DNA from 3 places in the Brucella pseudogrignonensis genome. Region 3 is predicted to be linked to each of the others. Evidence: predicted binding sites of a transcription regulator. Region 3 holds the regulator's gene; each other region holds the start of a gene.

Region 1 (3,286 bases), 720 kb from region 3:
GACACGCCGGTCAAGATTGCGAGGCATCATGTCGGCTGAACCGATATAGACAATTGCCTTGTCAGACGGCAGATCATACCCATTTCCGAAGCAGAAGACGCGGCTATGCTCGAGAAAACGCCCGACAATTGACTTCGCACGAATGTTATCCGAGAGACCCGGCACACCCGGACGTAGACAACAAATACCACGCACAATCAGTTCCACATCAACGCCCGCCTGACTGGCTTTATACAGCGCATCAATAATCTGTGGATCAACCAGCGAGTTCATCTTCATCCAGATGGCAGCAGGCTTACCAGCTTTCGCATTGCTGATCTCATCTTCAATGTGCTTGAGGATTCGCGCACGCAGCGTCAGCGGAGAAATAGCGATCTTCATTTCCTCGGCTGGCTGCGCATAGCCTGTGATGAAATTGAAGATATGTGCCACATCGCGCGCAATGTCGGCGTCTGACGTAAAGAACGACAAGTCAGTATAAATGCGCGCCGTGATCGGGTGGTAATTTCCCGTGCCCAAATGGACATAAGTGCGCAGCTTCTGATCTTCGCGGCGCACAACCAGCGACATCTTCGCATGCGTCTTCAGTTCGATAAAGCCGAAGACAACCTGAACACCTGCACGCTCCAGATCACGCGCCCACCGAATATTGGCCTCTTCATCAAAACGCGCCTTCAGCTCGACCAGCGCAGTGACTGACTTGCCAGCTTCGGCAGCATCGACCAGCGCACGAACAATCGGGCTGTCATTAGAAGTCCGATAAAGCGTCTGCTTGATCGCCAACACATCAGGATCAGCGGCCGCCTGGCGCAGGAACTGCACCACAACGTCAAATGATTCATAAGGATGGTGAACAACGATGTCCTTTTCGCGAATCGCTGCAAAGCAATCGCCCCCATGCTCGCGGATACGCTCCGGGAAACGTGGATTGTAAGACACGAATTTCAGATCATCCCGCGGAATCGAAACAACTTCCGAAATCATGTTCAGCGCCAGAAGGCCTTCCAGAACACTGATACGATTTTCGGAAACGCCGAGTTCCGTTGCGACGAACACGCGCAAGGCTTCCGGGATTTCTGCATCAAACTCGATACGGATCACCTGACCGCGACGGCGGCGCTTCAATGCGGTCTCAAACAGACGGACGAGATCTTCGGCTTCTTCTTCCACTTCAATATCGCTGTCGCGAATGATGCGGAATGTGCCTGCGCCGCGCACTTCATAACCCGGGAACAGACGACCGATAAACAAGCTCACCGCATCTTCAATTGTGATGAAGCGGAATGCATTCGTTTGTTCATTCGGCAGCTGGATGAAACGCTTCAGAGCAACAGGAATGCGCAACAGTGCCGTCATCGGATGACTATCGAGACGACGTGCCAATTGCAGCGCCATAGAGAACCCAAGATTGGGAATAAATGGGAACGGATGCGCAGGATCGATCGAAAGCGGCGTCAGAACAGGGAAAATGGTTTCAAGGAAGTGGTTTTCCAGCCAGTCTTTTTCATCTTTAGACAAAGCTGCCGGTCGAACGATCTCGATATTTTCTTTTTCAAGCTCTTCGCGAAGTATACGCAGACGGTCCTGCTGACCTTCCTGAAGGCGGCTGACTTCTTCGAGAACAAAATCTAGCTGTTCCTGTGGAGTGCGACCATCGGCGCTGCGCATGGCAACACCTGCACGCACCTGTGCCGCCAGACCCGCAATACGCACCATGAAGAATTCATCGAGATTGGCTGCAGAAATTGACAGGAAGCGCAGACGCTCAAGCAACGGCTGGCGTGTATTGCCAGCTTCTTCCAGAACACGACGGTTGAACTGCAGCCACGAAAACTCACGATTGACAAAGCGTTCCGGGCTTTGCATCAGTTCAGAAATCCTATCATCAATCAAAGCTTCGTGAGCATTCTGATCTTTTCCAAGATTCTTGTCCGTTGAAAGATCATTGGCTGGCTGAATGGTCAGATCAGTCGTATGTGGTGCCATAATGCTGTTTTCGTTCATTTTTCCTGTCCCGGCTTTCACCGGAAAATCCCGGTGCGACCATAAGCCTATGTCTGTCATATGACAGTTTGATAGCAAACCGCTTGAATTGTCTCCAGAATTGATGAAAACGCTTCCAGAAACAAGTCGTACGCGGTAAATGCTTGAAAAATAGCTTTCTAAAATTTGATGCCGCGACCCACAAGCTCCGGAGCATATCATGTCCGATCACATCATCCCGCACTTCCAGAACGACGCTGGACATAACTCCATCGAAATCGGCGTAAAGGAATTCATGTGCGTCGGCGCCAATCCGCCTTTCGATCATCCGCATGTTTTCCTCGACATGGGACATGAAAGCGAATCTGTCTGCCCTTATTGCTCGACGCTCTATCGCTACAACCCACAGCTTCACGCTGATGAAACTCTACCTGCCGGCTGCGTCTATGATGCGCCTGCGGATAAAGCTGCCTAAACATAAATGACGGCATTCGTGCCGCTGATATTATGAGCAGCTTGGTCAAGGGACGCATATTGATTTCAGGGGCCGGTGTTGCCGGTCTGAGTGCCGCGCTTGAATGTGCAGCGCGCGGATGGACTGTTCAGCTGGTTGAAAAAGCAAAATCCCTGTCGGAAGTTGGCGCAGGTTTGCAGCTGGCACCGAATGCGATGCGCCACCTTGAACGCCTCGGCGTTGCAAACCGCCTTTCCTCACGAGCCGTTACGCCAGAAGCACTCTATCTCATAGATGGGCGTAAGGCTCGCCCACTGCTCACCATGCAACTCGGCGACAAGGCATTCAAACGTTGGCGTCATCCTTATATCGTTTGCCATCGTGCTGATTTGCAAACAGCGCTGTTAGATGCCTGCCTTGAGAATCCAAATATCGAGATTAATCTCGATGCTGAGATTATTGGCCATAAAGCAGATCAAAACGGCCTCACCGCAACGCTCAGACGTGGTGGAGCAGGTGAAGATATTGCAGCGGCCTATCTGGTTGCTTGCGATGGTGTTTGGTCTGCGCAGCGCGCCACGGCCGGATATGATAAAGCACGTTTCAGCGGTCATATCGCATGGCGTACAACACTTGCAGCGGATGCCCTACCCTCAAGTTTCAGCGGCGCCGTACCGGAAAAAAAGTCCGTTTCTGCCTGGCTTGGACAGAAAGCGCATTTCATTGCTTATCCGGTAAAGGGCGGAGAGTTCTTCAACTTTGTTGCCATTACGACGGGTGAAAATCCGGGTGAGGTTTGGTCGAAGGCTGGTGAGCGTTCACGGCTGCAATCCATCTATGAAAACTGGA
Region 2 (3,286 bases), on a different contig from region 3:
CCGAAAAGAACGTCCAGACGAATGTCCGGCCAATAACAGCCATAAACTGCGCATTGGCGATCTTGTCGTAGTTAGCCCAGCCGACCCAATTGGTCGTGCGACGCAGCGATGCGTCGGTGAAGGACAGGATGAAAGTGTCGATCAGCGGATAGGCGACGATTGCCAGCACATAGATAAGTGCCGGTGCAAGCATGACCCAAGCAAAGATGACTTTGGAGCGTTGCATTCCCATGTATCAGGTCAAACTTTCTGAAGTGCTGTGTCGAAGCGATCCCAGACGGGACGCAGATCGATGACCGTGCGCTTTTCACGCGCTTCATCCATTGCCATGGCAAGAATGCCCGCTTCCATCGCATCAAGCGGCGAAACAGGCAGTGGTCCGCCATGCATGACATGGGCGATCACTTCTTCCGCCATTTTCTCATCCGCACCGTAATGCTGCGAAAGCTCGGTGCGTGTCGCATATTCCTTGTGAATAGTGCGCTTTTCGTTCAGCACTTCATGCACATCGAAATAACCGCGAATGAAGTCGCCCTCAGCCTGACCGCGCGTTCCGAAAATCGCAAAACGGCGGAACTGGTCCGGCGCATTCAGATTGGTGTGGAAGTTCATGCCGACACCATTGGCATATTCAATGATCGCAACCTGATGATCGATGATGTCACCATCGGAATCAAAAACCTTGTCCGAACCTTCCCAGCCGGTCGGCTTGCGATGGAACAGTGACATGTCGTTGATGCCTTCACGGCGTGGATCATTTTCCGGAATGAAGGTCTTGCGGCCACCAAAGCTTGCAACACGCTCAGGGCGCGAGCCGATCACGCTGTTGTAGAGATCGAGATCGTGACAGCACTTCTCAAGAAGGAAGCTGCCCGACCACTTTGAATAGCGGCGCCAGTCGCGCATGAAGAATGCGCCGTGATATGGATAGATGTGCTCTGCGGCTTCAACCGAAACGATATTGCCCAGCAAACCGTCGGTCTTGGCCTGCATCAAATCGCGATACATCGGCGCATAGCGCAGCACGAGACCGACCAGCAAACGCTCCTGACCGTGTTTGGCAAGAAGCTCAGCCAGCGCATAAGTCTGCTCAATAGACGACACAATCGGCTTTTCGGTGAAAACGGTAAGACCTGCTTCAAGACCCACACGAATATGATCAAGATGCATATGGTTTGGAGAGCCGATCATCAGAAGATCGAACGTTTCATTAGCGATCAGCTCTTCCGGCGTCGCATATTGCTTGCCAGCCGAAATGCCATGCTCATCCAGCTCTGCCATGCCCGCAGGCGCAGGGTCTACATAGCCGACAATCTCGAACTCGGGATCAAGTGCATTGAAGACAAAACCCAAATAACCCAGACGATAGCCCAGTCCTACAATGCCGACTTTCACGATAAACTCCCAATCGATTTTTTAGTAAGATGAAAATTATCACCACAAAATGTCAAGAAAAAACACAAGGAATTTAGCAAAACCAAAACTTTTCACACAGACTTGATGAGGTCCAGAAATAGCATTCCGGCCATCTGCCTTAAAAGAAATCAAATTGCTCGAAATCTGTTCAATATGTACAAATTGCAATCATTCCGCATTAAGATTGCAATTTTAATAAATAAAAACAGGAATTTAATGGATTTACGATTTCGCAATAAGCAGATCGGACTGACAAGAAATGATGTACTTTTGTTATAAATTCTGGCTGCACGAAGCGCATGACGTCATGCAGAATTCGCAACAAAGGAATTTAATAACCATTAAATTACAAACGGCTAAATTTTAGGATGGACAAAATCCATTGAAGACGATGATATAGTTGCTAACAAGGCCAAGGCCTCTATCCCGCATGATTTGTGGCCAAGCCGACGAAGACTCAGCGGGATCTCACTTATCTAAAACGCGCTCACCGAAAACAGGTTTATCTTTCGGAATGCGCACAAATCTGCTGGTGGAGAATTGCATGCCTAGCCTATTCCGACTTGAAAATTCGTGGAACGCAAATCCCGCACCAGCCGGAACCATGACAATCGAAGTGTTTAACCTGTCGGATGAAACACTGACCAATTTCTCACTTTGCTACACCAGCATCACCCGCATTGTTGGAGAGCCACAGATCACGAACGGACATTTTGTCCTGCATGATGGCAGCTTCAACGAAATAGCTGCGCCCAAAGGCTTCACATTGAAGCCGGGCGAAACATGGACGGTGAGCGTCGCACCACTTAATCGCTCACCATTTCATGTTAATGACGGAGCGAAGACGGCTTATCTCAAATGTGCCGATGGCCGTTTAATCCACATTGAGACCGGCGAACTTGCACTTTCGGGTCAGAACCTCCCTCTGCCCGGCCCGCGTCTGCCAGAAGGCCGTCTTACGCTTCCGTTTGCCCTACTACCATGGCCCGTGAAGTTCGAGGCTGAGGCAGGCAGCACACCAATTGCTCTGCATCCCGCAGAGGGCACCGACCTTTCAGGTCTGCGTGCGCTTTCGCTGGTTGAGGAGCTTCATGCACGACTGTTCCCGCAGGCACGTCAGGTCTTTTCGCTGAAAGCAGTTGAAGGCGGCCGCGCTGTTGCGATCAGAACCGACACGGGCATCAAGAAAAGCGGCTTCAGCATCGATTTCACGGCTGAGCTAATCACGGTTACTGCCTCTGATGCCGATGGCACGCGCCATGGTCTTATCGCTCTGGCACAAATTCTTGATGGTGCAAAGCAGGAGGCAGAACGCTTCAAATTTCCCGTTTCTGGCCGCATTGAAGATGCGCCACGCCATGATTGGCGCGGCTGCCTTCTGGACGTTTCGCGTCACTTCTGGACTCATGATGAAGTTAAGCGCTTCCTCGACATCATGGCCTGGTATCGCCTCAACACCTTCCATTGGCATCTGACCGACGATGAAGCATGGCGCATTGAAATTCCGGAACTGCCGGAACTGACAAGGATTGGCGCAACCCGCGCTCCGAACAGTGCGATGTTGCCGCAGCTTGGCGATACGACTGAACCGTCGCACGGCTTTTATACCCAGGAACAAATCCGCTTAGTGGTTGCACATGCGCAATCACTTGGCATCGAAGTGGTACCGGAAGTCGACATGCCCGGCCATTGCAAGGCAGTACTAACCGCTCTGCCGTATCTTCAGGATCGCAATGAAGCCAATGAGTCTTACAAAACCGTTCAGGGCTTCACGAATAATGCGCTCAACCCAGCCATGCCAGCGACATGGGAATTTGTGAAGACAATCCTTGACAATATCGTCGCTCTCTTCCCGGGGCGCTATATCCAT
Region 3 (3,286 bases):
ATTGCAACCGCAAAGGTTGAAGAGCTGATCGACGAGTTGCGCCAGAACTACACCATCGTCATCGTGACCCACTCGATGCAGCAGGCTGCACGCGTTTCACAGCGCACGGCGATGTTCCATCTGGGTAATCTGGTGGAAGTTGGCGATACGGATGTGATGTTCACGGCACCGACCGAGAAGCGCACGCAGGACTATATCACTGGTCGTTTTGGCTAAACACTATTTCAGCAAAAGCCGGAGCCCATTGCGGTTCCGCTTCCTGCATTTTTAATCGAGAGGTCTATTATGGCGTCCCAGCATACTGTTAGCGCATACGACGAAGAACTCCAGTTCCTGACCCACAAGATCGCCGAAATGGGCGGTCATGCGGAACGCATGGTCGAACAGTCGGTTGCAGCCATTGTCAATGCCGATAACGCACTGGCACAGCGCGTTATTTCCGACGATCTCATTCTTGATGCAAGCGAGCGCGAGATTGACGATAAGGCCGTCATGATCATTGCCAAGCGCCAGCCAATGGCTGTTGATCTGCGAGAAATCATCGGCTCGATCCGCATCTCTGCTGATTTGGAGCGCGTGGGAGATCTTGGTAAGAACATTGCCAAGCGCGTTGCGGCTGTTTCGGAATCGCGCCAGCCGGGCAAGCTTTATCGAGGGCTTGAAACACTTGCTGAGCTGGCTCTGACACAGTTGAAAGATGTGCTCGATGCCTATGCAACGCGCTCCGTCCAGCAGATCAATGTTGTTCGTGATCGGGATGATGAAATTGACGCGATGTACACCTCGCTGTTCCGCGAGCTGCTCACTTATATGATGGAAGATCCGCGCAATATTTCGGCCTGCACGCATCTTCTGTTCTGCGCGAAGAACATTGAGCGTATTGGCGATCACGCAACCAACATCGCAGAAACGGTCTATTACATCGTGACCGGCCTGCAGATGCCTGCGGAACGCCCGAAAGAAGACCTGAGCCACGGTATTGTCGTGGACGAGGCGCGTAAATCCTGAAAACATGGCTTGCTGTAAGCATGCAGCGAGCCATTTGCATATGTAAGAAAACGCGGCGGCACGCGGCTGAACGGGGGAGTTGTATGTGTCGCCACGCTTAACTCAATAGGAAACATTGCATGTCACAGGCACCCAAGATTGCTGTGGTTGAAGACGAAGAAGCGCTGAGCGTTTTGTTGCGCTATAATCTCGAAGCCGAGGGCTACCACGTCGATACGATCTTGCGCGGCGACGAAGCCGAAATTGCGCTGCGCGAAAACGTGCCGGATCTTCTTATCCTCGACTGGATGTTGCCGGGTGTATCAGGCATCGAATTGTGCCGACGTCTGCGTCAGTGGCCAGAAACCGAGCGTCTTCCGGTGATCATGCTGACTGCACGCGGCGAAGAAAGCGAACGTGTTCGCGGCTTGAGCGTTGGTGCCGATGATTATGTGGTCAAACCGTTCTCGACCCCGGAATTGCTCGCGCGTGTTAAAGCCATGCTGCGCCGCGCCAATCCAAGTGTTTTGTCGCATGTGCTCAAAGTCGGAGAGCTAGTTCTCGATCGTCAGCAGCACCGCGTTTATCGCAAGGAAAAAGAAATCCGCTTAGGGCCGACAGAGTTTCGCTTGCTAGAATATTTCATGATGTCCCCGGGCCGCGTTTTCTCGCGCAGTCAGCTGTTGGATGGTGTCTGGGGTCCGGATATTTATGTCGATGATCGCACGGTCGATGTGCATGTCGGACGTCTGCGTAAAGCGATCAATATTGGCCGCACGCTTGATCCGATCCGCACGGTGCGCGGCGCTGGCTATTCGTTCGGCTGATCTTCAGGTTTATCGAATAGATTTTGTATGGCTCGTTACCTGAAAGGAAACGGGCCATTTTTGTTAGGAAATGATCCGTTCCGATTCGTGTTGTCGATGATAATTCGTTCCATAATGGACCGTATCACACGATGTTACAGTTCATTTCAAAGATTTGACTCACACAGGACGTTAAGCGCGTGAGAGGCGCACGTTGAGGTTTTTTCAGCGCCGATTTCTATGACTTAGCAGGATTTTACAGCATCCACGAATTAAGGCAGCTCTATGGTGCAAGCTGCACCGCAATTGAATCGCGTGTAATCAATAGCTTATAAGATTTGAATGGTTGCGTTAATGATTTGTTAATAATTTAGAATGGCTTAGCGCTGATTATTGTTTTCAGTTTTGAGCTCTTGAGTCTTTCGGTTTCAATATCAGCTTCAATTTGAAATATGATTTTTTGCCTTGTTTTTGCCGAAAAATTCTTAATCCTTGCACTCTAAGAAGATTAGCAGAACGTTTGAATTTTAATTTTCGTTCGATTTGGCTTGAACGCCAGCCTGATTTTGCAGCGCCTTGAAGGCGCTCTAAAAGTGAAAACAGACTGGATCAGTTAAGGGTCGTAATGATGCGCCTAATTAAGAGATTGAGCCGTTGATGCGCGCTCGTAAATGGAAACTGCCGGTTATTCTTGGTCTGATCGTAGCACCTTTTCTGGTGACGGGCTGCACGACGACTGGCGGTACAAACAAGGCCAAGACCGAAAAGACGGTTGCAACGAGCCATGTCAAAACGGTCAATGGCGTTAAGACGTTCACATACACGGCCAGAGACAGAGAATGCCTTGAGCGTGCTATGTTTTTCGAATCCAATCGGTCGAGTCCAGATGGCTTGATGGCCGTCGGCACAGTTGTGATGAACCGTCTCGCATCGGGCAGCTATCCTGATACGATTTGCGGCGTTGTTGGTCAGAAAAACCAGTTTGCGCCGGGCGTTCTCACCCGCAAGATGAATTCCAAAGCTTTGCCAGATGTACAAGCAGCTGCCGATGCAGTTCTTAAAGGCAAGCGTCATCCATCTTTGAAGAACTCGATGTTCTTCCATACGGCAGGGCTCAAATTCCCTTACAACAATATGCACTATGTGCTGGTTGCAGGTGGAAATTCTTTTTATGAAAAGCGTGGACGTGATGGCGAATTGCAGAACCCGGTTCCGCAGACGCCTTACAATCTCGCTTATGTATCAACACCACAATCGCCATCCATGCCGGAAGGGCCGTTTTACAACGTAACCACACAGCAGGATGGGACTGTTCCGGAAGCACAGCCAACGGTTCAGGTTGCTCTGGCTGAGGCAGCAAAAACGGCAGAGACGCAGCAGAACGGTGGCGTTGGTCCACAGGCGCGCGGTGATCGTCTGGCGACCTTGCCTGTGACGCCCGCTGAAAAGCCAGTTCTGACGCAAGTTGCAAGCTATCAGCCAACATTTGATGA

What was found. The regulator PhoB, encoded in region 3, activates phosphate uptake and scavenging genes when phosphate is short. The targets are predictions, from matches to a motif close to TGTCATNNANCTGTCAT.
Region 1: the regulator PhoB is predicted to act here: its motif matches at 2,054-2,070, upstream of RI570_RS10160 (RNA degradosome polyphosphate kinase).
Region 2: the regulator PhoB is predicted to act here: its motif matches at 1,751-1,767, upstream of RI570_RS14615 (family 20 glycosylhydrolase).

The regions. Positions count from the first base shown of each region.
Region 1 is NZ_JAVLAT010000001.1:2,092,868-2,096,153, reverse strand. It holds gene RI570_RS10160 (RNA degradosome polyphosphate kinase) at 1-1,986, opposite strand, end outside; gene RI570_RS10155 (zinc-finger domain-containing protein) at 2,204-2,458, shown strand; gene RI570_RS10150 (FAD-binding protein) at 2,500-3,286, shown strand, end outside.
Region 2 is NZ_JAVLAT010000002.1:697,036-700,321, reverse strand. It holds gene RI570_RS14625 (sugar ABC transporter permease) at 1-232, opposite strand, end outside; gene RI570_RS14620 (Gfo/Idh/MocA family oxidoreductase) at 241-1,395, opposite strand; gene RI570_RS14615 (family 20 glycosylhydrolase) at 1,961-3,286, shown strand, end outside.
Region 3 is NZ_JAVLAT010000001.1:1,377,281-1,380,566, forward strand. It holds gene pstB (phosphate ABC transporter ATP-binding protein PstB) at 1-216, shown strand, start outside; gene phoU (phosphate signaling complex protein PhoU) at 286-1,008, shown strand; gene phoB (phosphate regulon transcriptional regulator PhoB) at 1,128-1,814, shown strand; gene RI570_RS06715 (cell wall hydrolase) at 2,448-3,286, shown strand, end outside.